DNA from 3 places in the Paenibacillus sp. SEL3 genome. Region 2 is predicted to be linked to each of the others. Evidence: a T-box and tRNA genes for the amino acid it is inferred to sense, from the RefSeq annotation. Region 2 holds a T-box; the other regions hold tRNA genes.

Region 1 (10,028 bases), 1.1 Mb from region 2:
AGCGAGTCTTTTCGCAAGATCATCCATCGTAAATTTCAATCCATTTTCATGAACTTCATCTACAAAAGCCTCCAATATTCTTTCCTGCATATTCTTCCTCATTTCTTTCGCGCTCGGTAAACTAGAAAAGTTTTTTCAGTACCATCATCTTACGATAAGATCAAAGCGCTGGTCAAATCCATGTTAACCTTGTTGCCAAAATCATGAATATATAATAAAAAGGATGATAAAATGCCTTTAAGCATTTTATCACCCTTTTGTGTATGGGCGAGAGGACTAGAACCTCCACGGTTTCCCACTCGATACCGAATATAATATTGATAATACCTTGTTTAATGAAGGGAGATAAGCGCTGCTCGTCGATTTCGACCCGCAAGGTAATCTGTCAATGTACTTTGGTATTGAGCAGCGGGATCAACTTCCGTAGCTATGGTCTGCGACAGGACTAACTCAGTTGCTCAGTATCAAGGAATTTAGAACACTTGTACAACTTCTTTAATATCATCAATTTCCTCAAGAATTGCGCGCTCAATAGCAACCTTTAACGTAATCGTAGCACTTGGGCAACCATTGCAAGCTCCCAAAAATCTTAATTTTGCTATACCGTTCTCAACTTCGACCAGTTCAGCATCTCCACCGTCACGCAGTAAGAAAGGACGTAGTTTGAGAAGAACTTCCGATACTTCATCGAATAAAACTCCATTTTCATCCATTATGTCAATTCCTCCCATTTTCTTTACCAACCGTCATTCATACCTTTTTTCACCCTAGATCGTCTGAGTGATCCTTTGCTTTTTGCCTAAGAGTGACCTCTTGATCCGAAAGTTCCCTTATAAGCGTAAGAATAGAGTCTAAAGGTATCATCACACCACAACTTGCGCTCAATCCTGACAGCATATTGAAGCAGAACTGAAGTTTTCGTATCTCTCGGGTAATTTGAGCTAGTTCTGAATCGTCCGAATTATTTTTCTTCATTACTAGCACCTCTTTAAAGAATGATAAAGGTTTGATCTATTAAATTAATGAATCAACCGATGCTTCCTTCCATCTCAAATTGAATCAACCGATTCATTTCAACGGCATATTCCATTGGCAATTCTTTGGTAAACGGTTCAATAAAGCCCATTACAATCATTTGTGTAGCATCTTGTTCTGTAAGCCCGCGGCTCATTAAGTAAAACAATTGTTCCTCGGACACTTTGGATACTGTTGCCTCGTGCTCCAAAGTAATCTGATCGTTTTTAATTTCATTGTACGGAATCGTATCTGATGTTGACATGTTGTCCAATATCAACGTATCGCACTTAATATTGGACTTGGACCCTGCGGAATCGCGGCTGAAGCTGGACAACCCTCGGTAGTTTACTTTTCCGCCCTGCTTGCTGATGGATTTGGATATAATCGTAGATGTTGTCTCGGGAGCAAGGTGAATTACCTTCGCGCCAGCATCTTGATGCTGATCTTTACCGGCTACGGCAATAGACAGGATGGACCCCTTGGCTCCCCGTCCTTTCAATAATACTGCCGGATACTTCATTGTTACCTTGGAGCCGATGTTGCCGTCCACCCATTCCATTGTGGCATTTTCTTCTGCCACAGCCCTTTGGGTTACCAAGTTGTAGATATTAGGAGCCCAATTCTGAATGGTCGTGTAACGGACACGGGAATCTTTCCGGCAAATAATTTCAATAACTCCACTATGCAGAGAACTGGTACTATAAATAGGTGCTGTACATCCTTCAACATAATGGACAAAGCTGCCCTCTTCGGCAATAATTAATGTCCGCTCGAATTGACCCATATTTTCAGAATTAATACGGAAATAACCTTGTATAGGAACCTCGCACTGAACCCCCTTCGGAATGTATACAAAGCTACCGCCTGACCAAACCGCACTATTAAGCGCCGCAAATTTATTGTCGGCGGGAGGGATGATCGTCCCAAAATGTTGCTTAAACACTTCGGGGTATTGCTTTAATGCACTATCCGTATCAAGGAAAATAACGCCCTGATCCTCCAGTTCTTTCCGCATGCTGTGATAAACTACTTCCGACTCATATTGAGCGGATACGCCCGCCAGGAACTTTTGCTCCGCTTCAGGGATTCCCAGCTTGTCAAAGGTTGCTTTGATCTCGGAAGGAACCTCCTCCCAGGTCTTTCCCTGTTTTTCAGAAGGGCGAACGTAATACTGGATGTCATCAAGATTTAGCTCGGTCAAATCCGCTCCCCATTCAGGCATCGGCATTTTGTAGAATTGATTCAAAGCTTTCAACCGAAAATTGAGCATCCACTCCGGCTCTTCCTTGATCCGGGAAATTTCCCGGACAATCTCTTCCGTCAGACCTTTTCCAGATTGAAAAATAGACTGGTGCTTGTCGCGAAACCCATATTTATATTCGCCCATATCTGGTGCTTTTTTAGCCATTGGTATCACTCCTTTTTAACCTTTCAAGATTCATTTTGATTTGCTATGATCTGCCGAGCTTGCTTTCCACTAAATCTTTTAGGCGACTGCGAACACCTTCCAGCGGGATCTCCGAAATGACAGGAGCGAGAAATCCGAAAATAACAAGATGTTCGGCTTCACTCCGTGATATCCCGCGCGACATCAGATAATAGATTTGCTCTGCATTTACTTGCCCCACGGATGCAGCATGACCCGCGGTTACATCATCCTCATCTATCAGCAGGATCGGATTGGCATCGCCGCGAGCTTTAGGACTTAACATAAGCACGCGTTCTGTTTGCTGACCATCACAATGGGTTGCACCTTTTTCAATCTTTGTAATGCCGTTGATAATGGCCGTAGCTTCTTCAAGCATGACTGCACGCGTAATCATCTGGCTTACCGAGCTTCTGCCAAAATGCTGAGCTTGAGTTGTATAGCTCGATTTTTGATTGCCCGTGCCAATAGCAATCACCTTATTGTCGGAGACCGCCCCGTTGCCTTGTAGCAAAGTCTTGGTATCGCTCACGGTATAACCATTGTTCATCTCACCGATAATCCATTCCACACCCCCATCAGCAAGAACGACCGCCCGTCGCTGGGTGAAATCTGTTGTAGTTACAGCAAGTTGATGAACCGAAGCTACTTGCACCTTTGAGCCCGCCCCCGCGAAGACCTCTGTCACACCGTTATGCAATACCTTGACATCATCACCACTCGATACACAATTATCCACATAAGTGATCTTGCTGTTGCTCCCTGCCACAATTAAGACGTGAGGAGCAAAACACACACCGCTTGTATCGTTAAGAAAGATCGCTTGAATAGGTGCTTCAACCTCTACACCGTCTGGGACATATAGAAAAACGCCACCACTCCATAAGGCACTGTGTGCAGCAGATAAACGATGTTCTTCTGGCTTTACTGCCTGAAAGAGATAACGTTGAACCAGCTCCTCATGCTCTTTTGCCGCAGTATGCAGATCCGTTAAAATGACTCCCTGGGCGGCTAAGCTCTCGGACAATTTCGTATACACTACATCCGAGTTGAACTGAACGATTAGTCCGCCTTTCACCGGAGAAGCAACCAAACCTCGAACAACCTCCGGCGCTTCCTCCAAACTAGACCACGCATTCTCAGCTTTGTAATCTCCACTTTCGTAGATATCCCATTTTTCAAGATTGATTTTCTCCACTTTAGGCAACTCCAGCGTCCCTGCCAGTTCGAGGGCGTGAACGCGGCGTTCAATCAGCCAACGAGGTTCATCCTTAGCGCTTGACCATGCGCGTAAATCGTCCACATTCATTGAAACTCTAGCTTGTATATCCACGTGCTGTTCCTCCTCTCCGGCTTTTAAGCTTCCCTTACCGTCTCATCCGTAATCCCAAGTTCCTCCTTCACCCAATCGTACCCTTCAGCCTCCAAACGGTGGGCAAGCTCCGGACCGCCAGATTTAACTATCCGGCCTTGCATCATGACATGCACAAAATCCGGGGTAATATAATTCAACAGTCGTTGATAATGGGTGATGATTAAAAAGCCTCTATCCGGGCTGCGCATCTCATTTACGCCATTGGCCACAATACGCAGTGCATCAATATCAAGCCCTGAGTCCACTTCATCCAGGATCACAAACTTGGGTTCAAGTAGCATCATTTGCAAAATCTCATTCCGCTTTTTTTCACCGCCAGAGAATCCCTCATTCAAATAACGATGCACAAATTCCGGGTTCATCTCCAGCCCCTTCATTTTGCTCTCCATTTCACGGATAAAACGGATTAAGGATATCTCATCGCCTTCTTCACGCCGTGCATTGATGGCACTTCTGAGAAAATCCGAGTTGGTCACGCCAGCAATTTCACTTGGGTATTGCATTGCGAGGAACAAGCCTGCCTGGGCACGCTCATCCACCTCCATCTCCAGAAGGTCTTCATTGTCCAATGTCACCTTACCGCCAGTAACCTCATATTTGGGATGGCCCATTAAAGCTGAAGCCAATGTACTTTTTCCCGTCCCATTAGGCCCCATAATCGCATGAATCTCTCCGCCATGAATCTCCAGTGTGAGCCCTTTTAAAATTTCTTTCCCTTCAATCTTGGATCTTAATTCCTCAATCTTTAATGTCGTCATTTATCGTAAACTTCCCTTCGGAGTATTCTTCGGCACGCGCCACCAAATCACTCATAAATTTTCCAATAGTCTGCAGCTCAACCTCTGAATAGGATTCAATGAATTGGTAAAACCTTTCTTCTTTTTCTTTGTGCATTTCTTTATGCAAATGATAAACGTGTCTTCCCTTATCCGTTAAACTAAAGTAAATCTCCTTACGATTGCTGTTCAGTTGACTTCTCATAATGAAGCCCATTTCCAGCAGCTTTGCACTAATTTTAGTAATGCTAGCTTTGGACAACCCCATCTTCTCCACAATCCCGGTATGATTTATCGGTTCATAATCACCAATGCAATCAATAACATGCACACTAGTAATATTGTTGGAGAGCATGTCAATCTGGTACTTTTTGGCCTGTTGCCGAAACGAGTTAAATTCTTGTTCAGTATACAGCTCATTCAGATGTAGCATTTTAATATATTGCTCGTAAAGGTGACCTTTAAAATGATTTTGAAACTCCAATTTCCCAATCTCCCCTCTCTTGTAGTAGTTGCAGACCAAGTTCAGTGTCCCCATTAGATTTTTTTGTTCACTAGTAAACAAAATTATATTAACACAATTGATATTGATAATCAATATCAATTGTGTTAAATGTGACGTAATTTTGAAGTCGCATTTCACGGGTTTGTTGTCATTGTCATAGGCCTCATGCTGTGTTTTTACTAGGGCACGTCCCGGAAATAGTTTTAAATACCTCTGATCAATCCTGCTTTGCGGGGGTTGAACAATGGAACCAATTCGGCAGCACCTGGATGGATCTGGTAACCGGAGCCAAGTCCAATACCGTTGCCTATGTACGTCATGGTACACCTGCCACAGACCGGGGTCGCTACCGTAAAAAGAGGACAAAGGTGGTGCTTGGCCGAGCTGTTTTAAAGCCGTATCGCCGCGTTTGAGTACGCTATCGTGAGCATGTATGGCAATGAATAATCCGTCAGTTACCTGTGTCTAGATATATTATGGGGCCAAAGAGTATACCAAAAACTGTGGTTTTTGCTGGTGAATCCGAACAGGCGATGCTCCATTCTAGCCAGCACCGATCTGACACTGGAGGCGACCTAGATCATCGGACATTATACCGCCCGGTTCAAAATCAAATGCACCTTCTGGGCGCTAAAGCAATCCATCGGCGGATTCGGCTACCACTTTTGTAGCAAATCCATTCCGAAGCTCAACCGGTATTTGAAAAAGGATCGGGTTCACCCTCTGGAGGTGTTGGAAGAGGAGAAAGCGCAACGGGACATCCGCCTAACTGTAAAGATGAGAATGGTAAACGATAACCAAAATGGATCCCTACGGGGCTTAAGATAAAAGGAACCAAGAAAAGAGCCGAAATCTTGCTTCAGGAAGCCAGGAAGAATTCTCATATGGAAGGACAAGCACTCGCGGTTGAATACGAAGATATGCTGTAAGAGTAAAAGCGGCTACTCCATCCGGTAATCTGCCACTGGTGGACACGTTCTATGAGCTTCTGATTCGTATGAAGGAATAACAGGAATCCTATCGCTTATCTTCTGACAATTCTTATTGTCTTGAGTACCTGGAGTATATTTATGTAGATGTATTAGGGGTAAGTATGAAAGAAGTTCAGGAATGGTTAGGCCACAGCGATTATGCAACAACGGCAAATATTTATTCGCATTTGGAATACAACTCAAAGGTGTCTTCAGCTCAAGCAATGAGTGGGGTACTAAAGCTCAAATAAAAAAAGCTCACTAGAGAATGTCTCTAATGAACTCTTTTAGTTAATACCGGCGAGAGGACTCGAACCTCCACGGTTTCCCACTCGATTTTGAGTCGAGCGCGTCTGCCATTCCGCCACGCCGGCGTATTCAATTATGGAGGCGCCACCCAGATTTGAACTGGGGAATAAAGCTTTTGCAGAGCTTTGCCTTACCACTTGGCTATGGCGCCAGAGTGTAACAAAGCGGACGACGGGAATCGAACCCGCGACCCTCGCCTTGGCAAGGCGATGCTCTACCGCTGAGCCACGTCCGCATAAAGATGGCTGGGGATATAGGATTTGAACCTATGCATGACGGAGTCAAAGTCCGTTGCCTTACCGCTTGGCTAATCCCCAATAAGTAAAGGGCGGCCGATGGGGCTTGAACCCACGAATGCCGGAGTCACAGTCCGGTGCGTTAACCACTTCGCCACGACCGCCGCAAGTAATGAATAATTGGCAGGGGCAGCAGGAATTGAACCCACACCAACGGTTTTGGAGACCGTTGTTCTACCTTTAAACTATGCCCCTATAAAACTGGTGGAGGATGATGGATTCGAACCACCGAACCCGTAAGGGAGCAGATTTACAGTCTGATGCGTTTGGCCACTTCGCTAATCCTCCAAAAATGGTGCCGGCGAGAGGACTTGAACCCCCAACCTACTGATTACAAGTCAGTTGCTCTACCAGTTGAGCTACACCGGCACATAAAATATTCAATTAAAAGTGGCTCGGGACGGAATCGAACCGCCGACACGAGGATTTTCAGTCCTCTGCTCTACCGACTGAGCTACCGAGCCTTAGAATAAGGCTCTTCATTACACGTTATAATACTAATGGCGGAACTGACGGGATTCGAACCCGCGATCTCCTGCGTGACAGGCAGGCATGTTAGGCCTCTACACCACAGTTCCATAATAATTTTTAATTGGTTGCGGGGGCAGGATTTGAACCTGCGACCTTCGGGTTATGAGCCCGACGAGCTACCGAACTGCTCCACCCCGCGACAATAATAAATATTAAATTTTCAAATGGTGGAGGCTGAGGGGCTCGAACCCCCGACCCTCTGCTTGTAAGGCAGATGCTCTCCCAGCTGAGCTAAGCCTCCACACCGAAACACTTTTCATATTATACCATAATAAAATTTTTATTGCAAGTTTTTTTTATGATATTTTTATGACCCGTAGGGGATTCGAACCCCTGTTACCTCCGTGAAAGGGAGGTGTCTTAACCCCTTGACCAACGGGCCATGCTACAAATGAATTATGGCGGAGAGAGAGGGATTCGAACCCTCGAGACGCTTTTGGCGCCTACACGATTTCCAATCGTGCTCCTTCGGCCAACTCGGACACCTCTCCATATGGCTCCCCGAACAGGACTCGAACCTGTGACAACTCGATTAACAGTCGAGTGCTCTACCAACTGAGCTATCAGGGAATATTAAGCATTTGTTTCAAGGTTACACCCTGAAAACTGGATCCGAAACTCATTTGCGTTTTATCTTTAGGATAAGCCCTCGACCGATTAGTATTGGTCAGCTCCATGCATTACTGCACTTCCACCCCCAACCTATCTACCTCGTCGTCTTCAAGGGGTCTTACTAATTGGGAAATCTCATCTTGAGGGGGGCTTCACGCTTAGATGCTTTCAGCGCTTATCCCTTCCGTACATAGCTACCCAGCGGTGCTCCTGGCGGAACAACTGGTACACCAGCGGTACGTCCATCCCGGTCCTCTCGTACTAAGGACAGCTCCTCTCAAATTTCCTACGCCCACGACAGATAGGGACCGAACTGTCTCACGACGTTCTGAACCCAGCTCGCGTACCGCTTTAATGGGCGAACAGCCCAACCCTTGGGACCTACTTCAGCCCCAGGATGCGATGAGCCGACATCGAGGTGCCAAACCTCCCCGTCGATGTGGACTCTTGGGGGAGATAAGCCTGTTATCCCCAGGGTAGCTTTTATCCGTTGAGCGATGGCCCTTCCATGCGGTACCACCGGATCACTAAGCCCGACTTTCGTCCCTGCTCGACTTGTAGGTCTCGCAGTCAAGCTCCCTTCTGCCTTTGCACTCTTCGAATGATTTCCAACCATTCTGAGGGAACCTTGGGGCGCCTCCGTTACTCTTTAGGAGGCGACCGCCCCAGTCAAACTGCCCACCTGACACTGTCCTCGCACCGGTTTACGGTACCAAGTTAGAACCTAGATACGATCAGGGTGGTATCCCAAGGATGCCTCCCTTCAAGCTGGCGCTCAAAGTTCGACGGCTCCCACCTATCCTGTACAGATCGTACCCAAATTCAATATCAAGCTGCAGTAAAGCTCCATGGGGTCTTTCCGTCTTGTCGCGGGTAACCTGCATCTTCACAGGTATTAAAATTTCACCGGATCTCTCGTTGAGACAGCGCCCAAGTCGTTACGCCATTCGTGCGGGTCAGAATTTACCTGACAAGGAATTTCGCTACCTTAGGACCGTTATAGTTACGGCCGCCGTTTACTGGGGCTTCGGTTCATAGCTTCGCCCCGAAGGGCTTACCACTCCCCTTAACCTTCCAGCACCGGGCAGGCGTCAGCCCGTATACTTCGCCTTGCGGCTTCGCACAGACCTGTGTTTTTGCTAAACAGTCGCTTGGGCCTTTTCACTGCGGCCCCCTCGGGCTATTCACCCTACCGAGGCACCCCTTCTCCCGAAGTTACGGGGTCATTTTGCCGAGTTCCTTAACGAGAGTTCTTCCGCGCGCCTTAGAATTCTCTTCTCGCCTACCTGTGTCGGTTTGCGGTACGGGCACCTTCTCCTGACTAGAGGCTTTTCTTGGCAGTCTGAGATCATGACCTTCGCTACTACAATTTTCGCTCCCCATCACAGCCCAGCCTTAACGATGTGCGGATTTGCCTACACATCAGCCTCACTGCTTAGACGGACATCCATCAGTCCGCGTCACTACCCTACTGCGTCACCCCATCGCTCATAGCGGATTACGGTGGTACAGGAATTTCGACCTGTTGTCCTTCGACTACGCCTATCGGCCTCGCCTTAGGTCCCGACTTACCCTGAGCGGACGAACCTTCCTCAGGAACCCTTAGGCTTTCGGCGGATCTGATTCTCACAGATCTTTTCGTTACTCATACCGGCATTCTCACTTGAATGCAGTCCAGCGCTCCTTACGGTACACCTTCAACCCGCATTCAACGCTCCCCTACCCCTGATGCAATGCATCAAGCCATAGCTTCGGTGGTGTGTTTAGCCCCGTTACATTTTCGGCGCAGAGTCACTCGACCAGTGAGCTATTACGCACTCTTTCAATGGTGGCTGCTTCTAAGCCAACATCCTGGTTGTCTGTGCAACTCCACATCCTTTCCCACTTAACACACACTTGGGGACCTTAGCTGATGGTCTGGGCTGTTTCCCTTTCGACAATGGATCTTAGCACTCACTGTCTGACTCCCGGAACTAAATCTATGGCATTCGGAGTTTGACTGAGCTTGGTAACCCTTGCGGGCCCCGCACCCAATCAGTGCTCTACCTCCACGATTCTTCTTTCCGAGGCTAGCCCTAAAGCTATTTCGGGGAGAACCAGCTATCTCCGGGTTCGATTGGAATTTCTCCGCTACCCCCACCTCATCCCCGCATTTTTCAACATGCGTGGGTTCGGGCCTCCAGTGCGTGTTACCGCACCTTCACCCTGGA
Region 2 (10,028 bases):
TGGGCGTAACAGTTTGTGTCACCCTCATCTTTTTTGTTGCTGACAGGACAGCGGCTGAACTTTTCTGTCAGTAGTGCGTCTCACCTTAATAGGTAGCGCCGAACAAATTGGAGCGCAAAGAGAGCCCCAACTCAAATTTTAATTATGAAGGAGTTAACTCTATAATGGCACGTTACACTGGTCCTAAATTTAAATTGAGCCGTCGTCTCGGTATTTCCCTGAGCGGCACAGGTAAAGAATTGAAACGCCCTTTCCCTCCGGGACAACATGGTGCAAACCAACGGAGAAAAATCAGCAACTACGGTATGCAGCTTCAAGAGAAACAAAAGTTGCGTCACATGTACGGCTTGGGTGAAAAACAATTCCGTACCCTGTTCAACAAAGCTCAACACATGCACGGTATCGCTGGTGAAAACTTTATGTTCTTGCTGGAAAGCCGCCTGGACAACCTTGTATTCCGTCTTGGCTTTGCTAATTCCCGTGCAGGCGCACGTCAATTGGTAGCTCACGGTCACGTTACTGTGAACGGTAAAAAAGTTGACATCGCTTCTTACCAAGTAAGCCCTGGCGACGTGATCGGTCTTCGTGAAAGAAGTCGTTCCCTGTCTTCCATCAAAGAAGCTTTGGAAAACCGCAACCACTTGGTAGCTTACCTGGAGTACAATGACGCAGCTCTGGAAGGTAAATTCATTCGTTTGCCTGAGCGTGGCGAATTGTCCCAAGATATCGATGAAAAACAAATCGTCGAATTCTACAACCGCTAATCCCTGCATTAGCACCAAAAAGCACCCGAATTTATTCGGGTGCTTTTTTTATATTCCTTATGATCGAGCCTGAGAGTTTTATTCAATGGGGATGTATACTTTCATGCTCAAATGATCTGGATAGGAGGAATTCATCACGTCCGTAATTTCAAAATCTGGTCCCTCCCTCCGTTCAAAATTAGAATTAGGAAGCCATGTGCCATAGATAAAGTCTCGTATATTCTGAACCCGTCCATCTGAACCCGAAGCGTCAAACTCAGCATACTTCCCTGCTGGAATCTCCATATATATGAAACCCTCTGCCAGTTCATTTGACTCTTTTTCAACTGCCTCGCCCACCACAAATGAAAATGCACCATTGTCTTCAAATCGACAGGCAACCCCATATGACATTCCCGGTGCGATCTTGTTCGGGATACACATAAAATATTCATTGGCTCCAAAGTGCCCATAAAATCCTGGAATTTCTTTATAGTGCTGCTCATTATTCAGATTTGTTTTATATTCATACCCTATAATTTTGGTCGTTTCGAGCTGCAATATCACTGGCTTGTTCACATCCAAATCCCCCTTCGTATTTTTTTGATAATCCAGAAAATTAATTTTGCTTTGTCCAGGAAGCTCAATATCACTGTTACGATATTTCCCAGGGGTGATCCCAAAATTCTTTTCAAAAGCGCGGGTAAAGGCTTCTTGCGAGTTGTACTGAAACTCAATAGCAATGTCCAACACTTTTTGATTGGATTGTTTTAGCTGTTCAGCCGCCTCGGACAATCTTCTCCTTCTTATATACTGTTGAACCGTAAAACCCGAAATGGCCTGAAAAACCCGCTGGAAATGAAAAGCTGAAAAGCATGCCTGTGAAGCAATATCGGCAATTTTTAGATCCTCCCGGAGATTCAATTCAATAAACTCAATCGCACACTGAATTCGTTTAAAATAGTCCATATAATCCTTCCCCACACTCGTAATTGTTCTGATTATCGATCCTACACCCAAATTGTGCAACCCACGTTTTCATTATGTATAACTCTTCACCTACATGTTTGATTATTTGTGCTAAGTTTACCATGACTTTTCACTTGGCAGAAATAAAAAAGCAACGCTGAGATCGAGACAATCTCAGCGCTGCTTTTGAATATATTTTCATTATCCAAGCTTGATTTTAGCAAATTTCCGTTTACCTACCTGCACAATGTCGCCTTCCTTCGGCGTGTATGCTTCGTTCACATCGGTCCATTTCTCTTCGTTAATTTTGACCGAACCCTGCTGAATACTGCGCTTGGCTTCACCGTTAGATGCTGCAAAGCCCAGATGAGTCAGCAACTGGATCACACGAATGCCACCTTCTTCTAACTGATCAGCCGTCAAGGTGAACTCTTCAATATCGTCAGGCAGCGCGCGCTGCTGGAATACGGTCACAAAATGCTGCTTCGCTGCTTCCTCTGCTTCTTCACCATGGTACATGCGCACTAACGTTCCAGCCAGCTTCATTTTGGCATCACGTGGATGCACTGAGCCTTCCTTAACACCTTTCGCCAGCTCTGCCAACTCCTCGTTGTTGATATCCGTTGCAAGCTCAAAATATTTCAGCATCAGCTCATCAGGAACGGACATGGATTTTCCGTATATTTCGTTCGGCTCCTCATCAACACCAATGTAGTTCCCCAAGCTTTTACTCATCTTCTGAACTCCATCCAGCCCTTCAAGCAATGGTAAAGTAATAGTAGCCTGTGGCTCAACTCCGTATTCTTTTTGCAGGGTTCTACCCATCAGAAGATTAAACTTCTGATCCGTTCCCCCTAATTCAATATCGCTTTGGAGAGCCACGGAATCCATGCCCTGCATCAGCGGGTAAAAGAACTCATGGATGCTGATCGGCAATCCGTTTTGGTACCTTTTTGTAAAATCATCCCGTTCCAACATACGGGCAACCGTTACTTTGGCCGACAGGGTTACTACATCAGCAAAAGACATTGGCCCTAACCATTCGGAATTGTAAAATACCTTTGTTTTTTCAGGATCGAGAATTTTAAAAATTTGTTCCTTGTATGTTTGGGCATTGCGCTGTACATCTTCTTCAGTCAGTTGCTTACGAGTCTCCGATTTACCTGTCGGATCACCAATTCTGCCTGTAAAATCTCCGATAATCAGTTGTACTTGATGGCCTAATTCCTGGAACTGGCGCAGTTTGTGCATAACAACCGTATGTCCGATGTGAATGTCGGGAGCAGATGGATCAAGGCCCAGCTTAATTTTGAGTGGCTCGCCGCTAACGACCGATTTGATCACCTTACGCTTCAGCTCATCCTCCGGTACAATTTCCGCTACACCCCGCTGTATCACCTCTAGCTGTCGTTCTACCTCTACCTGCTGCTCCGGCTTCAATTCTTCCCACTTCATCCTGTATACCTCCTATTTTTCATCCAAAATATTACATATTAGACAAACCAAAAAGCCCCTTTCATCCCAAGGGACGAGAAGGAGCTACTCGCGTTACCACCCTAATTAAAGAAACGCATGTCAAAGACAGACATTTCTTTCACTTCATTCCTATAACGGGCCTACACCCGGTACTGGATTACTATGGTGCTTCGCAAACCTGCAAAAGCTTTCCATTCATCCAGACAGCTCCAGACGGTAATTCAAAGGAGGGACGCTACCGATTCACACCACCCATCGGCTCTCTGTACAACGTGAATCCGCCTTCTACTGAAGTCTTTCTCTGCTTTTCACGATATTTACTTTGACCTATTTATAACACACTGCTTTTATGTAGTCAACGACACCAAAAGACAGGCTTTTTAGCATATGGGTTCATTTTGTAATTTTATGCTATAATAATGGCTGTTATAAAGGAGGAAGACTTAATGGTTGAAGAAAAAAACAATGTATCAGAGCCAAAGCCTTCCCGCTTGCGGACAACCATGCGAAGGCTCGGCCGTGTCATAAAGTGGGTCGTCATCATCGGTTTTATGGGGGCACTATTTGCAGGAGGGGCGGCCGCCGGCTATGTTGCTTCTATTGTAAAAAGCGAACCCGTGCGTTCCAGATCCATGATCCTACAGGAAGTAGATAAGAATGCAATTACAGGCTTCGCTTATTTCAATGATGGCTCTCCCATCGGACAACTCCGGACAGAAGAAGATCGAAGACCTGTCACGTTTAAGGAGATTCCACAACTCGTCATTGACGCAGTCATTGCCATTGAAGATAATCATTTTTACGAGCATAAAGGTGTCGATCTATCGGGAACACTGCGTGCTGTGAAGCAAAAGGCGCTGCATGAATCCGTACAAACCGGGGGTAGTACCCTCACCCAGCAGCTTGCGCGTCGTGTCTTTCTAAATCTCGATCGCACGGATGATCGCAAGGTCAAAGAAATTTTGCTGTCTCTGCGCCTTGAACGCTTCCTAAGCAAGCAACAAATTATTACGGCCTATCTTAATAAAGTACCTTTTGGTAACGGTTCAAGCGGTTACAACGTCTTTGGCATTAAAGCAGCGGCCAAAGGTATTTTTAATGAGAATGATCTGAACGAGCTTAATATAGCCCAGGCTGCCTATCTGGCAGGTTTGCCACAGCTTCCTTCTTCCTATTCTGCTTACAACGGTAAGGGTGAGTTTAATGAAGCTGGCTTTAAAAGAGCCATCAACCGCCAGCACCTGGTGCTCAGTCGAATGCTGGAGGAGAACAAAATCAATAAAGCACAGTATGATGAAGCGATGGCTTTTGATATCAAAAAATCTCTCGCACCACGTACTGTTAAGGCTTATAACACCTATCCATATCTTATGATAGAAACAGAACGACAAGCTGCGCAGGCACTCATGTCTGTCACCAATCCGGGTCAAGCAGCTAATGCCAGTGCAGATGCCAAAACCAAGGACGATAATGATTTGCTCAAAGAAGCTGAACAGCAGCTTCGCACAGGCGGTTATATGGTGTACACCACCATTGATAAGAGCGTATACAAATCTATGCGTCAAATTGCAGAAAATAAGAATAACTTCTCTGCCACTAGTAAAACCAAGGGTGACGAACAAGCAGCGGCTATTCTGATTCAGCATAAAACAGGCGCCATTCTTGGAATGATGGAAGGTCGGGACTTCCAAAAGGAGCAGATGAATTATGCCACCCAGATGGTTCGTCAGCCGGGTTCGGCAATGAAACCGATTGCTGCCTATCTCCCTGCATTGGACAGCGGTCTTGTGCAGCCTGGTAGTATCGTGGATGATGCCCCTATTATTTTGAAAGATGGCAGTAATGGGTATCACATTCCGAAAAATTCTAACAACCGCTATCAAGGATTGGTCACGGCGCGTTATGCACTGAATCAATCGCTCAATACGATAGCACTCAAGCTGTTTAACGAAAAAGTAGGGATCAGCAAAGCCTGGGCTTTTGCCAAGAAGCTGGGCATCACCACCTTGGAATCCAGTGATAACAACGCCCAAACGGGTGTACTTGGCGGCTTGGCCCATGGGGTGACCGTCGAGGAGCTTACGAATGCATATGGAGCCATTCCAAATGGCGGTGTGTTTAATGACGCCTATATGATCGAAAAGATTGTGGATTCGCAAGGCAATATTATATACAAGCATCAGCCTAATCCTGTGCAGGCCTTCTCACCGCAAACCGCCTACCTGATGACAGATATGTTGCGTACAGCCGTGTCGGAGGGCACAGGCAGACTGGTGAAGCGGAACTTTGACCAATCCGGTAAGATTCCGATTGCCGGCAAGACAGGCACTACGCAATCCTACACTGATGTTTGGTTCGAGGGCTTTACGCCTGACGTCACACTGGGTGTATGGGTTGGTTACAAGCAACCTGTCAATAAGCTTGAAACGAAAGTCCAAAAAGAGCGGGCTCGCCGCTTATGGGCTCTAATCATGAATGAAGTAACAGCTAAAGATGCTCAGCTGTTCCAAACGGACAGCTTCAAGAGACCTGACGGCATTGTAAGCCGTACAGCATCCGCATATGGTTCGGACATTTATAACAGTAAGTATCCACCTAAAAACAGTGAAAATGGTGTGAGTCGTGCGAAATATATTACCTACCAAGGTGTGAATTATATTCCACGCGATGGTACACCGGATGATATGTTATATGAACGGACCGTTAGGAAACGGGAAAAGTCAATCTCAGAATTGATTAAAGAGCTTCAGCAAGCCTTTAAGGTGATGAGACGACATAATTCGTTGTCCTACTATCTGCCTCAGGATGCAGATAAGGAAGCTCCTACTCAGATTGATCCACGCAAGGACGATGGAGCAGCTCCTAACGCTCCATCTAGCGTCAACGTAAGCTATAGTGATGGTAAAGCCATAATCAGCTTTAGCCCAAGCGGAAACAGCGACGTCGTAGGATACCGTCTGTATCGTTCTACAGATGGGGGGAGCTTCCAACGGCTTGGCAAGGTCGTTATGGCTGACAGCTCCAAGGTGTTCTCTGACAGCCCTGGGGGCAGCAGCTCTAGCTACTACGTGACCGCCGTTGATGTGGGCGGCCATGAGTCCGGTCCAAGCACGAAAGCAAGCGCAACACCTGTAGTGCCACCTGCAGATTCTGAGTCTCCAGACGTTCCGGGCGAGGGAGATGGAACAGGTGAGCAGCCTACAGAGGTCCCTACTGCCCCTGGACAGCCTCAAGCTAAAGCCGCAGGCTCATCCGTAGCGCTCCAATGGAGCGCAGGTAAGTCGGCGGACGCTATTACAGGCTATAACGTGTATTACAGCGAAAGCGGTGCGGAGCCTTTTACAAATATAGGCTCTACCGCATCTACCAGCTTTGAATATAAGTCGAAGAAAAAGCCAAAAGGCTGGTTTCGTGTCACTTCCATGAATGCCATGGGGGAATCGGCTCCTTCCGGAGCCGTCCGTCCATAACTGAAGACAAGAGTAGAAAGTGATAGGAGTCCCCTTAGCCATTAGGGCTTTGGAGACTCCTTTTTTTAATTCTAATATACACAGTACTTCAATCCTCTATGGTAGATAAGTCACCTGTAGGAAGGTTAAGCTCCCAGGCTTTCAACACGCGTCTCATAATTTTACCAGAGCGGGTTTTGGGTAACTTTTCCTTAAATTCAATTTCGCGTGGAGCAGCATGGGCAGACAGCCCTTCCTTAACGAAGCGATAGATGTCCTGCTGTAAAGCTTCAGACGGTGCATAGCCTTCACGCAGTGCAACAAAAGCTTTGATAATCTCTCCCCGCACGGTATCTGGTTTTCCAATGACTCCGGCTTCCGCTACAGCAGGATGCTCCAGAAGCTTGCTTTCCACCTCAAAAGGGCCGATTCGCTCTCCAGAGGAGTTAATGACATCATCAATCCTACCCTGAAACCAGAAATATCCGTCCTCATCCATGTAAGCTGAATCACCCGATACATACCAACCGGGAAAGCGGAAATATTCCTGAAACTTGTTCGGATTGTTCCATATACGATTCATCATGGATGGCCATGGTGTACGGATCGCCAAGTGACCCATCCGGTTAGGAGGCAACACCTGCCCTCTGTCGTCCAAAATAGCAGCTTGAATACCTGGGAGTGGCTTTCCCATCGAACCCGGCTTAATCGGCAGCTCAGGGTAATTACAGATCAACTGTGCGCCTGTTTCCGTCATCCACCAAGTATCATGAATGCGCTGTGTATATACTTGCCATCCCCATCGCACCACTTCGGGATTCAGCGGTTCCCCAACGGATAATACATGCCGCAGACTGCTGAGATCATATTTGGAAACAACCTGCTCCCCTGCGCTCATCAGCATCCGAAACGCTGTAGGAGCACTATACCATATGGTCACTTCGTGACGCTCAATCGTACGGTACCAGTCTTCCGGGCTGAAACGCCCCCCACGAATGACATTCGTCGCTCCATTTAGCCATGGAGCAAAAATACCGTATGACGTTCCCGTGACCCAGCCAGGATCAGCAGTACACCAATACACATCATCTTCCCGCAAATCCAGCACCATTTTGCCAGTATAGTAATGCTGAATCATTGCATTTTGCACATGATACACGCCTTTGGGCTTGCCTGTTGAGCCTGATGTATAGTGAATAATTAATCCATCTTCACGATCCAACCATTCAGGCTCAAGTTCCTCTGAGGACGTAAGCATTTCTGTCTCAAAATCGATAATTCCCTGCTCGCGTTCATCCATATCACCAACCACAAAAATATGCCGTAGCTCAGGAAGCTCCTCACGTTTTACCCGTGACAGAAGCGCAGGTGTGGTCACTAATGCAACTGCCCCACTATCCTCCAATCGATCCTTAACCGCAGTTTCCATAAACGCCTCAAACAATGGACCGACAACAGCCCCTACCTTTAGAACACCAAGTAAACTAATAACCAGCTCAGGTGAACGTGGCATGAAAATAAACACCCGCTCCCCTTTACCAATACCGTATTTGCGCAGCACATTTCCGAACCTGTTAGAGCTAGCACGAAGCTGAGAGAAGGTGTAGGTTTCATGACGGTTTGCGTCACAATACAATAGTGCCGCTTTCTCACCCCGTCCTTCCTGTACATGTCGATCAATGGCTTCATGTGCCATATTTACCTTGCCTGTTTCATACCACGTAAAATGACGCTCTGCATCCTCCCACTGAAAGTTGTTGTAAGCTTGTTCATACGGGCCCATGTTGGATGTGGGAACTACAGTCTGGAGTTCTTCAATCTTCATGCGTTCAGCCTCCTCACAATGGATTAATGAGAAATACACAGGACAAGATAACGCTTACAAAAATCAATAAAGCAGATAGATTCCTTTGGTTTACTGGTTGATTTAAATTGTGAACATTTTATGTCTAAAACAGTATATCATAGGTCACGATGTGACGACCATCCTTTTCATTTAATTGTTTTTTTGCTATAAGTATGGGATATGAGGAACGAGCTCATGGCGAACAAGGAGGGCGTACGTATGCAGCATTTAAAACTGTACCACTCGGATACGCTGAATCATAACGGACAAACAATCTATGTAGAAGGCCCCGTATCCGCGGATCAACTGCGTTCATTTCAAATGCACAAGCAATTAGATGCCTTTCGCAAACCAAAGGAGCAATTCGACGCGTTGGTGGATATTTCGGAACTGCCAGAAGGCAGAATTATCATTGCCCACAACGGGGAAACCCTTTTGGGATATGTTACTTTTCATTACCCAGATGAGATGGAGCGCTGGTCGGAAGCTGGCATGAAGGATTTACTGGAACTCGGAGCTGTTGAGGTAGCCGATGACTATCGTGGTCTAGGCCTGGGTAGCCGAATGATACGGATTGCCTTTGAGGATGGACAGCTTGAATCCTATATTATTTTTACGACCGAATACTATTGGCATTGGGATTTAAAAGGCAGCGGTCTCTCCGTATGGGAATACCGGCGCATGATGGAGCGTCTAATGAAAACTGTAGATATGGTCTGGTACGCCACGGATGATCCTGAAATATGCTCACATCCTGCTAACTGTCTGATGGTACGAATGGGAAAGGATGTGCCCCTCGCATCACAAGAGCAGTTTGACCATATCCGATTTGTCCGAAGATTCATGTATTAAAAAAATTATACCATTAGCCCAAATGCTTGAGCATGAACTCCACAATACGATGCGAACGATGTGAAGCTTCTACCGTAAATTCAGCATAATTAACGTGGGCCGATCCATCAGCCTTATCTGACATAGATCGTAGTACAACATAAGGCACAGCGTTCATATGAGCTGTCTGAGCCACAGCCGCACCCTCCATTTCGGTACAAGCGCCGTCCATTTCCTGATGCAATGCAGTCACTAACTCACGATGTGCAACAAATTGATCGCCAGAAAGTACCTTGCCGACAATATACCGATCGCCAAACGATTTGCAGGCTTGCTCAGCTAGACTTACAAGCTCGGGATCAGCCACAAACTCTGAGGTGTCCTGATAAGGAATGACCCCTCTGGCATAACCCAAAGGCGTTACATCCATATCATGCTGCATACATGTTGATGAGATGACAATATCTCCAATGTTTAAATCAGGATGAACCGCCCCTGCCACTCCCGTGAATATAATCTGTTCTACACCAAAATGATCAATCAGGATTTGTGTTGTTACCGCCGCATTAACCTTGCCTACACCGGATTTACAGACGACGACTCTTTGCCCGTGAATGATTCCTGTAGTGTAAGTGATTCCAGCCTTGACCGTCTTACTCGCTTCCGTCATCGCTGCCAGCAGCAATTCAATCTCTTCATCCATAGCACCCATTA
Region 3 (10,028 bases), 2.6 Mb from region 2:
ATCTAGGTTCTAACTTGGTACCGTGAACCGGTGCGAGGACAGTGTCAGGTGGGCAGTTTGACTGGGGCGGTCGCCTCCTAAAGAGTAACGGAGGCGCCCCAAGGTTCCCTCAGAATGGTTGGAAATCATTCGAAGAGTGCAAAGGCAGAAGGGAGCTTGACTGCGAGACCTACAAGTCGAGCAGGGACGAAAGTCGGGCTTAGTGATCCGGTGGTACCGCATGGAAGGGCCATCGCTCAACGGATAAAAGCTACCCTGGGGATAACAGGCTTATCTCCCCCAAGAGTCCACATCGACGGGGAGGTTTGGCACCTCGATGTCGGCTCATCGCATCCTGGGGCTGAAGTAGGTCCCAAGGGTTGGGCTGTTCGCCCATTAAAGCGGTACGCGAGCTGGGTTCAGAACGTCGTGAGACAGTTCGGTCCCTATCTGTCGTGGGCGTAGGAAATTTGAGAGGAGCTGTCCTTAGTACGAGAGGACCGGGATGGACGTACCGCTGGTGTACCAGTTGTTCCGCCAGGAGCACCGCTGGGTAGCTATGTACGGAAGGGATAAGCGCTGAAAGCATCTAAGCGTGAAGCCCCCCTCAAGATGAGATTTCCCAATTAGTAAGACCCCTTGAAGACGACGAGGTAGATAGGTTGGGGGTGGAAGTGCAGTAATGCATGGAGCTGACCAATACTAATCGGTCGAGGGCTTATCCTAAGATAAAACGCAATAAGTTTCGGATCCAGTTTTCAGGGTGTAACCTTGAAGGTATGTACAAGTGACATACAACAAATGCATGGCTATTCGTTCACACGATATGTCGTGAAGTGAATAACCGTACGATAGAATTTGCATAGCAAATTCATGTTTGGTGGCGATAGCGGAGGGGTTCCACACGTACCCATCCCGAACACGACCGTTAAGCCCTCCAGCGCCGATGGTACTTGGACCGCAGGGTCCTGGGAGAGTAGGACGTCGCCAAGCAACCCCATAATGGGGATTTTTTTTCGCCTATCAGGCTATTGATTATACATACAAAATTGATTTTTTAGATGGGGCTATAGCTCAGCTGGGAGAGCGCCTGCCTTGCACGCAGGAGGTCAGGGGTTCGATCCCCCTTGGCTCCACCAATATTCCCTGATAGCTCAGTTGGTAGAGCACTCGACTGTTAATCGAGTTGTCACAGGTTCGAGTCCTGTTCGGGGAGCCATGTGGAGAGGTGTCCGAGTTGGCCGAAGGAGCACGATTGGAAATCGTGTAGGCGCCAAAAGCGTCTCGAGGGTTCGAATCCCTCTCTCTCCGCCAGCTCTTAATAATAGATATATGGCCCGTTGGTCAAGGGGTTAAGACACCTCCCTTTCACGGAGGTAACAGGGGTTCGAATCCCCTACGGGTCATAAGCAGTATGGAGGCTTAGCTCAGCTGGGAGAGCATCTGCCTTACAAGCAGAGGGTCGGGGGTTCGAGCCCCTCAGCCTCCACCATTTGAAAAATAAATATTTATTACTGTCGCGGGGTGGAGCAGTTCGGTAGCTCGTCGGGCTCATAACCCGAAGGTCGCAGGTTCAAATCCTGCCCCCGCAATTACTTCAACTAAGGAAATTCCCTCTGGAACCGTGGTGTAGAGGCCTAACATGCCTGCCTGTCACGCAGGAGATCGCGGGTTCGAATCCCGTCGGTTCCGCCATTTAACTTAATACGCCGGTGTAGCTCAACTGGTAGAGCAACTGACTTGTAATCAGTAGGTTGGGGGTTCAAGTCCTCTCGCCGGCACCATATTGGAGGATTAGCGGAGTGGCCAAACGGCCAAACGCATCAGACTGTAAATCTGCTCCCTTACGGGTTCGGTGGTTCGAATCCATCATCCTCCACCAGTTTTACGAGCCATTAGCTCAGTTGGTAGAGCACCTGACTTTTAATCAGGGTGTCGAAGGTTCGAGTCCTTCATGGCTCACCATTATCATTGTATGCGCGTGTGGCGGAATTGGCAGACGCACTAGACTTAGGATCTAGCGTCTTTGACGTGGGGGTTCAAGTCCCTCCACGCGCATCTTGTTTTTGCGGACGTGGCTCAGCGGTAGAGCATCGCCTTGCCAAGGCGAGGGTCGCGGGTTCGATTCCCGTCGTCCGCTCCATTTATTAGTCCCCTTAGCTCAGCTGGATAGAGCGTTTGACTACGAATCAAAAGGTCGGGAGTTCGAATCTCTCAGGGGACGCCATTAACTTCATAAGCCGGTGTGGCGGAATTGGCAGACGCGCGCGACTCAAAATCGTGAGGGAAACCGTGGAGGTTCGAGTCCTCTCACCGGCATCTATTTCGGGATGTAGCTCAATGGTAAAACTCAGCCTTCCAAGCTGGTAGCGTGGGTCCGATTCCCATTACCCGCTTTATATAGATGAAAAAGGAGAGATGGCTTATTTTTATGCCATCTCTCCTTTTTTACTTTTAAACTATTTCTATCGACATCACAAGCAGTAGAAACCCCAAGGCAATCTCCTCCGTTCTTTTGCGTTATTAAGATAGGGCGTACAACTAACGAGGAACGATAGTTAAATAACACACAATGTTGAGCAGGCGCTTCAAGTCTGCTCTTTTTATTAAACTAACGGACAAGTTAGTTTTAAGTTTACTTCACCAACTCAACACAGAAAGCACAAAAGTCTGTTGGGAAACTCGACAGACTTTTGCGCTTTAGAAGATGAACTTACCAAGGTTGACTTGTTGGTCCAATTGTAAACTCATTAACGTTCGTATCTTCTGGCTGATCAATCGCGAACGCAACAACATTGGCAACTCGATCAGGTGAAATACCATGTTGTTCATACAATGCAGTTGCACCTTTTAAAGTATTCTTATCTGTGATGGTAGTCAACAACTCTGTATTTATTGCTGCTGGATAAATAGTTGCTGTACGGGTGTTCGTACCTTCAATGAAGATCCCCGATAAACACCTTTGTATTCAGGGGATATCTGATCCAATGCGGTTTGGAACTGCAGCTTAATTTGAATATATAGACCGGTAAACGTGTTATGCTGTCGTGTTAAGTTTCAAAGATTCAAGCAACTAAACGCCCCTTGTTTTATAATGCTCAAAGTCTTCTTTGTAGAACTAGGATCATCCTCGGTTGATTACTCCTAGGGTAAAAGTTATGAACGGTTGACCTTGGCTTCAAAACGCTTTTCCAACTCATCCCAGTTGGGGGGGAGGGACCCGGATCTGTTTCTTCCAAAGGTGAAACACACGGCTCAAAGCTACGATTTCCCCTACGGATCCGTCAACCAGTCGGCTGATCGGCATCTTATGATAAATTTTCGTAAAAAGGCGCATCAACGCCGGTCGTTTGCGGATACCGTAAGGCCTCTAACATGCGAAAGCCTTCGTCCATAGCCGCGATCATCTGCCGCAACAACTTGTCGTCCCCGGCGATTTTTTTCATTTGGCGCTCGTGTATAACCGTTACAAAGTTTAGCACAATTACAGGCACGATATGATTCTTCAGCCATGCATCTATATATTCATGATAGATAGGTATCGTACTCATTTGGTTTATGTATGCGGGTACGCCCCCTTCCATGCAGAGGGTCTTTCCCAAACAAACATGGACTAACGGCCACCATCATGAATGAAAATATCTTTGGCTTGTGAATCTGAACCTCCTTAATGGAAGTACAGGACACAGGCCGAGAGTTTTTTGGTAGGACATACTCTGAGTCCTTAATTTCCCGACCTCGAGGAACTATAGGCAGTATCGTATTATCTCGCTGGTCGAATATTTAAAGCGGTGTTTGTGAATACCAGTCTATGTGAACACTATTTAACAAACTAACAAATTCGCCATTCAAAATCTTCTCTTGAATCAATTTTGGTATACTATGTGGTAGATAAGAGAATTAATTTGAAGTCTGGCTATAAGGATGTTTCTACAACAACTTGAGAAATGAATTTGATTTTGGTGAAATGCGGAAGCTGTTAGGGCGTAAAGAGAGAATAGGAGGAATGGAAATGTCGTATCTCGTTGATTTTAAAGATGTATCTACGGTTGGTTTAGAGTCTTCACCTGTAGCAGAAGCGCTTGCTGGTTTACGTGCTAATGAAGCCCGTTATTTTATGAACAAGTACAAGTATGAATTTACGGTTGTACCAGCTAGCGAAAGCCAGGAGAGCCTTGATTATGTGAACCGAATTTTGAGAGAAGAACGTGATATTGCGTTTGCGGCTAAACCTTTAGAAACGTCGCGTTTTCAAGTGGAAAATATCCGATTTACCTACGTTTTTTATGAGGATGGTCTTGCAATCAATGTCATGTATACGGTGGATGACCCTAAAAAGCGGGCTGTTGGTTTTAAGCTTTCTGAGGGGATGGAGGTACCAAAGGAGCTAGAAGGGAAGTTTAAGTTTGCTAGGCAGAAGTCTAAACTAGCTGGAACAATTCGGGGTTCGTTTTTTGTAATTAAAGGACAATATTAAAGTAAGCAAAAGCGCAAATGGAGGAATCCAGCACCTTATTCTCTTTGCAAAAAAGTGAAATTAAAGAAAGGGCTATCCCGTAAAAGGATTGCCCTTTTTTGAAAGAATGATGAAAAGCTACCGCTTATCGTATGATTATCAAACAGGAAGATCGCGGGTAGTCTCTGATAAGGAGACTATTTTTTTGAGAACTTGCCTTTTCAGCCAACGCGGTGAACCATACCATAAGTGAAGATGAAAAATTTCCTTGTGCGAAGTGACCTAACAATACGATTAGCCAGAATAGTTTGCTGCGAATGAAGGTAACAACACTTAGTGTGGTATGCACTCGTGTTGATTTTGTTTTAATATCCAAACTTCTATTTCATACATGTTGTTGTTAGTCCATGTCTATCTTCGCTTTTCTCAAGTGCTTTATTAAGCGGCCCATGATCGATTCTCGGTCTCGTCTCCAATCAGTTGTTGAAGTAGTGAGACTGTTCGAGGTCGTGGATCAGTGCAGGTTGCACAGGCCGCCATCCCAGAAGAATCTACAAGGTGGATCAATCACAGAAATGATTCAACTAACGGGAAACGATATTTGAATTTAGAACAGGGAGCACACTGCCGCGGCAAATGCTCCCTCTTTCATGGAAGTAACGGGCAGTACAGGTTAATACAGTAGCGTTGAAAAGTGAGATATAAGGGATTAGGAGGCACGGATTTGCTCGTCTCGAAGTTTGCGCTGGGAACGACGATCTTCAGAGGTAAGAACTTTCCGATGAGTGTGGCGATGGGGGCGCTGAATAAGCAAGATCGTGCAGGTAGGGGGCATTTTCCTTTTTAAAATGACAATTGCCCTATTCCCCGTCCATATACCTAAAAAAGGCAGGGTCGGGGAGTGTCCTATCCTGCCTTCTTGGGTGTTATATGTTTTCTACTGTACTAACTTATCCAATTCTGGCTGCAATTTGGTCCGCAAAACATACAACATGATGGCACCAACAAGGAATGCGACCGCATCCGCAATGACAAGCGACCAGACCACCCCGTGGAAGCCGTTCATTTGATTGGCGATAAACAACACAGGAATCAGAGTAATTCCTTGAATAATTGACATAATAAACGCGGCAGTTCCTTGTGCTGATGCTTGGAAGATCCCGGTAAACAATGTGGTCATTCCTGTAATGAACAAGGATAGGAATGTCACATGTAGAATGTAGCTGCCCATTCCAATTAATTGCGAGTCATTTGTAAATAAACCAATTAAGTGGTCGGAAATCAAATAGACGATGATGCCAAATACGACTGCTAACGCCACAATCACTTTGATCGTAAATCCAATGGTATTCTTCATGCGTAATTTATTCGCTGTGAATGAGAAGGCAATCAACGGCACGACTCCCTCGCATAAGCCCATCAGAATAAACTCAGGAAATTGCAATAAACGTGATGAAATTCCGTAAGCCGCTACTGCCTGATCCCCGTATTCGACAAGAAAATGGTTAAAGATGAGCGACATTGCACCCAAAAAGATACTCATAATAAAGACAGGAACTCCGATTTTGAATACATTGCTCAGAATGTCCTTGGTAGCCTTGAACCATTTTACGGAGACGGTTAAGAATTGGCTCTTATATCCCATATGGAAGGCGTAGAATGCACTCGCAACCAAGTTAGAAATGACCGTAGCAGACGCAACGCCGATCACATCCCAATGGAGCACGAAGATGACTAACGCGTCGAGAATAATATTTATAACAACACTGAGAATCATACCGATCATCGACGTGATTGCTGCGCCCTCCGAACGCACGATATTCTCCAGTGTGAAGAATAATACGACGAATGGTGAGCCAATAAGCATAATCGTGACATAGTCCTTCGTGAATCCGAAGGAGTCAGACGTTGCTCCCAGGCCATGAACGATTGGATTGATCAACGGGAGACCCACGGCCATCACGATAAGACCGAGAACTAAACTGCTGTAAAAGGCAAATGAAGACACATGCTTTACCTCATCATATTTTTTCTCTCCTAGCAAACGGGAGATGAATGTACCGCTACCCATGCCAATCAAATTGCCTAGCGCCATAATGATTGCGAATAACGGCAGGGTCAGTGCGAGTGCGGTTAACATGGCAGTATTGTGAAGTGTACCAAGGAAATAGGCATTCAAGATGGAATAAATGACACTCATTGACGTGCCTAGCATCATGGGTATAGCGAAGTGAGCTACGGCTTTTGCGACCGGTGCTTTTTCAAAGTAATGGAGGTTTTCTGCATCCATGCGGATCACTACTTTCTCTATTTATTTTGCCTTTCAGTCTAACACTGTTAGGTTGTGACTTACAGTGTTAGATGGTATCATGAACCAATGAACCTGTAAAGCATAAACTTACACTGTTAGATAAAAGGGCGGATGACATGAAAAAGCAGCAACCTCAGATTTCGGAGGATAAGATTTTGGAAACCTCGTGGGAGCTTCTTGGAGAGGAGGGCATCGAGAAATTAAGCATGAGACGATTGGCCGATAGGTTAGGGATTCAGGCTCCCTCTCTGTACTGGTACTTCAAGAGCAAACAGCATCTCTACCAGCGTCTGGCCAACCAGGTATCGAAAATGATTCTGGAAGAGTTCCACTCCGAGGGGGAATGGAAGGAGCAGCTGACGGGGCTTGCGGTAACGGTACGGAACGTGCTCAGCCGATATCCCTGCTCCACGCAGCTCATGATGATGACGCTGCCCCACGAACCGGACATCATCCGGTTCACCAACCGTATGCTGCTCTGCGTGGAATCGACGCCGCTTGAGCAAGAGCAGAAAATGCAAGTGGTTACTACGCTTGTGAACTATGTCTTCTATTTCGTTCTAGACGATTATCAGCATGAGCGCAATGTCTCCGCTATCTTTAAGGACCAGAAAGCGCATCCGGGTGAGGAGATGATTCGCCTTCTGGACTCCATGAGCGAGACGGATGTGGGACTGTTTCGGAGGATGTTCACGAACGGGCTGTTCAATCTGATGGGAACCGACGGGGCGTTTGAGTTCGGCTTGAAGCTGATTCTGTTGGGGATTGAGCAGGTGATAAAGGAGCAGGAGAAGGAGAAGTAGTATGTAAAAACCGCCCATCCGGTTATTGGATGGGCGGTTTCAATTAGGTTTACGTTTACCCTAAATTGTTGGTTCTTTTGGCGTAATCAAAACCTACGGGTGATCTTTTGAAAGAGGGTTAGATATCGAGTTTACGGGTATCGATCCATTTCACCATGTCAGGATCGCGATGTGAAAAGAACAGGCTCTGTTTCGTATCTAACGTAGTAATCGACTTCATATCCTCTTGGCTTAACTCAAAGTCAAAGATATCGAAGTTTTCGATAATTCTCTCTTTACGAACAGACTTTGGAATCACAACAACTTCTCTTTGTGCCAACCAGCGTAAAACCACCTGAGCAATGGATTTATTATACTTTTCAGCTATGGATACCAATATTTCATGCTGGAACAAGTTGTTTTTCCCTTCAGCAAAAGGCGCCCAGGATTCGATCTGAACATTATTCTCTTTCGTAAATTTTGCATGTTCAATTTGCTGGTTGAATAGGTGCGTTTTCCAGTGATTTTTCAAATGCCTTTTTTGTACGCTCATAACCAGTATCCTGAACCCAAAGTTTCGTAGTGATAAATAACTCCTCTCTTGCCACGCCACTACGTTTGATCGCTCTGCCAACTGCTTCTTCATTTAGATAAGAGGCAGCGGTATCAATCAGCCGATAGCCTGCCATAATAGCGTCATAAACGCTTTGTTCACATTCATTTGCATCTTGGATCTGATAAACACCAAAACCGAGTATAGGCATCTCAATCCCATTGTTCAAAGTTACTTTTTGCATATAAAATCCTTAGTATTAGGGAAATACTTTTACGGAATGTAAGCAAAACTTAATTTAATTCGGGGTTCAACTAACGGGCAGGTTAGTTCAAATATGCGTTAATATTGATTATTTATGTAAGACCAATAAATTAATACGGGCTAACCCAGGTGATTTGTATAAGTTTAACCCACGAATTTTTCCTTCTAAGCAACCATTTTGATTTGAATTACTGATATGAGATTATAGGGGTGTAAAAAACGCCGGTGACCTTAAGCAGGTGACCGGCGTTTTCATATTAGCGTTTCGGCATTTTGCTCTCATCCATGTACAGCAGGTTCCAGCGGTGACCATCCAGGTCGGCAAATCCTGCGCCGTACATCCAGCCGTCAATTTCACTCGGCTTGCCAAAGATGTTTCCTCCGGCAAACTCTACTTTTTGAATAAAGGCATCTACTTCTTCTCTGCTTTCAGCGCCAATGGAAAATATTACTTCTGCGGTATTGGAAGTATCTGCGGTTTTTGAACCTGTGAATTGCTCAAACGCCGCATCCGGGAACAGCAGAATCGTTGTTTGGCCTATGGCAAGCTTGGATCTCTCGTTACCAACGCTCACCGCATGGAATCCAATCTCATTGAAAAAGGCAGTTGACCTCTCAACATCTTTGACCGGCAGGTTAATCCAGATATCCTGTGACATGGCTGTAGCCTCCTGGAATATTTTTTCAACTACTCCTACTATACTCTACTTCTGGCAGCAGAAGCGAATCTTATAAAAGAAACTGCAAGGTATGACATTCCTGTCATGCATTCTGCGGTTTCCTTAGTAAACTTATTTACTTCTCTGTTCCAGCATCGTCTCCGTCAAGGTATCGATCTAGCCAAGAAATGGATTTCGCATCAAAGTAGAAATGCGTTTTGTAATCCAGTCTATAGATAAGCACCCTCAGCGAGAAACATATAATTACTGAAATTAAATTTTTGGGACTAAAGTAGAATTAAAACATTGAACTAACGAGAAACGATAGTTCAATGATAAAGTGGTGGTCTCGAAAGGTTGAAATCCTATATAAATCGGTTGAAAATGTTGATTTTACCAGTGGACAAGGATTTGTACAATAGAGTTGTAACGCTTACATTTCCAAGGAGGTTGCGGCGAAATGAAGAGACTTCAGGTGATTGGCAAGCAAATCAGGACCCCGAAATCCAAAAGGAGGCCGTGTTGATGAAATTTAAGGGAATATTGGCGGCGTTTTTATTTTTAACCACAGCGTCTGTGTTGTTTGGAGTGCATACGGCAGAGGCCCATGAACTATCCAATGACAAGCTAACGATTCAGACAGGCGAGCATGGAGAAATCTCATCCATACGTATCAAAGGAGATGCTTTCCCGACTGAATATGTGATGAATGCAACGGTTACACCTGAGCAGAACACCGCAGATCATCAGTGGCTAGGGGAGCTGATGTTCACGTACCGATTGGATGGAGGTAGCTGGACAAAAGCATGGACGAACAAGTCGGCTGACGCACGCAAGATCACAACTAGTGGTAACCGTGTCACTGTCACGTACGAGAATTCTACTAATGCAGAAGGCATACGCAATTTTAAAGTCATCGAAACGTATTCGGCAGAGTCGAATGGTTCGGTGTTGTGGAATATACAGGTACAGAATACAAGTGGGAAAAAATTGGAGATTGGCGATTTCGGTTTGCCTCTGCCTT

What was found. The T-box of region 2 lies ahead of tyrS (tyrosine--tRNA ligase). A T-box ahead of a tRNA ligase gene usually reads a tRNA of that ligase, here a tRNA-Tyr.
Region 1: it encodes a tRNA-Tyr, which carries the amino acid that the T-box ahead of tyrS (tyrosine--tRNA ligase) is inferred to sense. The anticodon was not compared.
Region 3: it encodes a tRNA-Tyr, which carries the amino acid that the T-box ahead of tyrS (tyrosine--tRNA ligase) is inferred to sense. The anticodon was not compared.

The regions. Positions count from the first base shown of each region.
Region 1 is NZ_CM137725.1:1,427,435-1,437,462, forward strand. It holds gene ACYCS5_RS06790 (TetR/AcrR family transcriptional regulator) at 1-90, opposite strand, end outside; gene ACYCS5_RS06795 (NifU family protein) at 474-713, opposite strand; gene sufB (Fe-S cluster assembly protein SufB) at 1,028-2,425, opposite strand; gene sufD (Fe-S cluster assembly protein SufD) at 2,469-3,776, opposite strand; gene sufC (Fe-S cluster assembly ATPase SufC) at 3,800-4,576, opposite strand; gene ACYCS5_RS06815 (MarR family transcriptional regulator) at 4,557-5,078, opposite strand; gene ACYCS5_RS06820 (hypothetical protein) at 5,369-5,512, shown strand; tRNA gene ACYCS5_RS06825 (tRNA-Leu) at 6,366-6,444, opposite strand; tRNA gene ACYCS5_RS06830 (tRNA-Cys) at 6,456-6,530, opposite strand; tRNA gene ACYCS5_RS06835 (tRNA-Gly) at 6,543-6,614, opposite strand; tRNA gene ACYCS5_RS06840 (tRNA-Gln) at 6,622-6,696, opposite strand; tRNA gene ACYCS5_RS06845 (tRNA-His) at 6,707-6,779, opposite strand; tRNA gene ACYCS5_RS06850 (tRNA-Trp) at 6,797-6,870, opposite strand; tRNA gene ACYCS5_RS06855 (tRNA-Tyr) at 6,878-6,963, opposite strand; tRNA gene ACYCS5_RS06860 (tRNA-Thr) at 6,969-7,044, opposite strand; tRNA gene ACYCS5_RS06865 (tRNA-Phe) at 7,067-7,139, opposite strand; tRNA gene ACYCS5_RS06870 (tRNA-Asp) at 7,177-7,253, opposite strand; tRNA gene ACYCS5_RS06875 (tRNA-Met) at 7,269-7,345, opposite strand; tRNA gene ACYCS5_RS06880 (tRNA-Val) at 7,372-7,447, opposite strand; tRNA gene ACYCS5_RS06885 (tRNA-Glu) at 7,517-7,588, opposite strand; tRNA gene ACYCS5_RS06890 (tRNA-Ser) at 7,606-7,697, opposite strand; tRNA gene ACYCS5_RS06895 (tRNA-Asn) at 7,701-7,776, opposite strand; rRNA gene ACYCS5_RS06900 (23S ribosomal RNA) at 7,844-10,028, opposite strand, start outside.
Region 2 is NZ_CM137725.1:345,819-355,846, forward strand. It holds gene rpsD (30S ribosomal protein S4) at 165-764, shown strand; gene ACYCS5_RS01770 (AraC family transcriptional regulator) at 843-1,712, opposite strand; gene tyrS (tyrosine--tRNA ligase) at 1,914-3,167, opposite strand; T-box leader at 3,234-3,499, opposite strand; gene ACYCS5_RS01780 (penicillin-binding protein 1A) at 3,635-6,658, shown strand; gene acsA (acetate--CoA ligase) at 6,747-8,462, opposite strand; gene ACYCS5_RS01790 (GNAT family N-acetyltransferase) at 8,703-9,335, shown strand; gene ACYCS5_RS01795 (5'-methylthioadenosine/adenosylhomocysteine nucleosidase) at 9,349-10,028, opposite strand, start outside.
Region 3 is NZ_CM137725.1:4,347,424-4,357,451, forward strand. It holds rRNA gene ACYCS5_RS19990 (23S ribosomal RNA) at 1-705, shown strand, start outside; rRNA gene rrf (5S ribosomal RNA) at 856-972, shown strand; tRNA gene ACYCS5_RS20000 (tRNA-Ala) at 1,043-1,118, shown strand; tRNA gene ACYCS5_RS20005 (tRNA-Asn) at 1,123-1,198, shown strand; tRNA gene ACYCS5_RS20010 (tRNA-Ser) at 1,202-1,293, shown strand; tRNA gene ACYCS5_RS20015 (tRNA-Glu) at 1,314-1,385, shown strand; tRNA gene ACYCS5_RS20020 (tRNA-Val) at 1,396-1,471, shown strand; tRNA gene ACYCS5_RS20025 (tRNA-Met) at 1,498-1,571, shown strand; tRNA gene ACYCS5_RS20030 (tRNA-Asp) at 1,598-1,674, shown strand; tRNA gene ACYCS5_RS20035 (tRNA-Thr) at 1,688-1,763, shown strand; tRNA gene ACYCS5_RS20040 (tRNA-Tyr) at 1,768-1,861, shown strand; tRNA gene ACYCS5_RS20045 (tRNA-Lys) at 1,869-1,944, shown strand; tRNA gene ACYCS5_RS20050 (tRNA-Leu) at 1,957-2,037, shown strand; tRNA gene ACYCS5_RS20055 (tRNA-Gly) at 2,048-2,122, shown strand; tRNA gene ACYCS5_RS20060 (tRNA-Arg) at 2,130-2,206, shown strand; tRNA gene ACYCS5_RS20065 (tRNA-Leu) at 2,219-2,298, shown strand; partial or broken gene ACYCS5_RS20070 (oxidoreductase) at 2,693-2,917, opposite strand; partial or broken gene ACYCS5_RS20075 (IS110 family transposase) at 2,932-3,097, opposite strand; gene ACYCS5_RS20080 (hypothetical protein) at 3,288-3,530, opposite strand; gene ACYCS5_RS20085 (hypothetical protein) at 3,992-4,456, shown strand; gene ACYCS5_RS20090 (hypothetical protein) at 5,130-5,282, shown strand; gene ACYCS5_RS20095 (MATE family efflux transporter) at 5,373-6,725, opposite strand; gene ACYCS5_RS20100 (TetR/AcrR family transcriptional regulator) at 6,863-7,549, shown strand; partial or broken gene ACYCS5_RS20105 (aldo/keto reductase) at 7,668-8,325, opposite strand; gene ACYCS5_RS20110 (VOC family protein) at 8,603-9,004, opposite strand; gene ACYCS5_RS20115 (DUF5695 domain-containing protein) at 9,530-10,028, shown strand, end outside.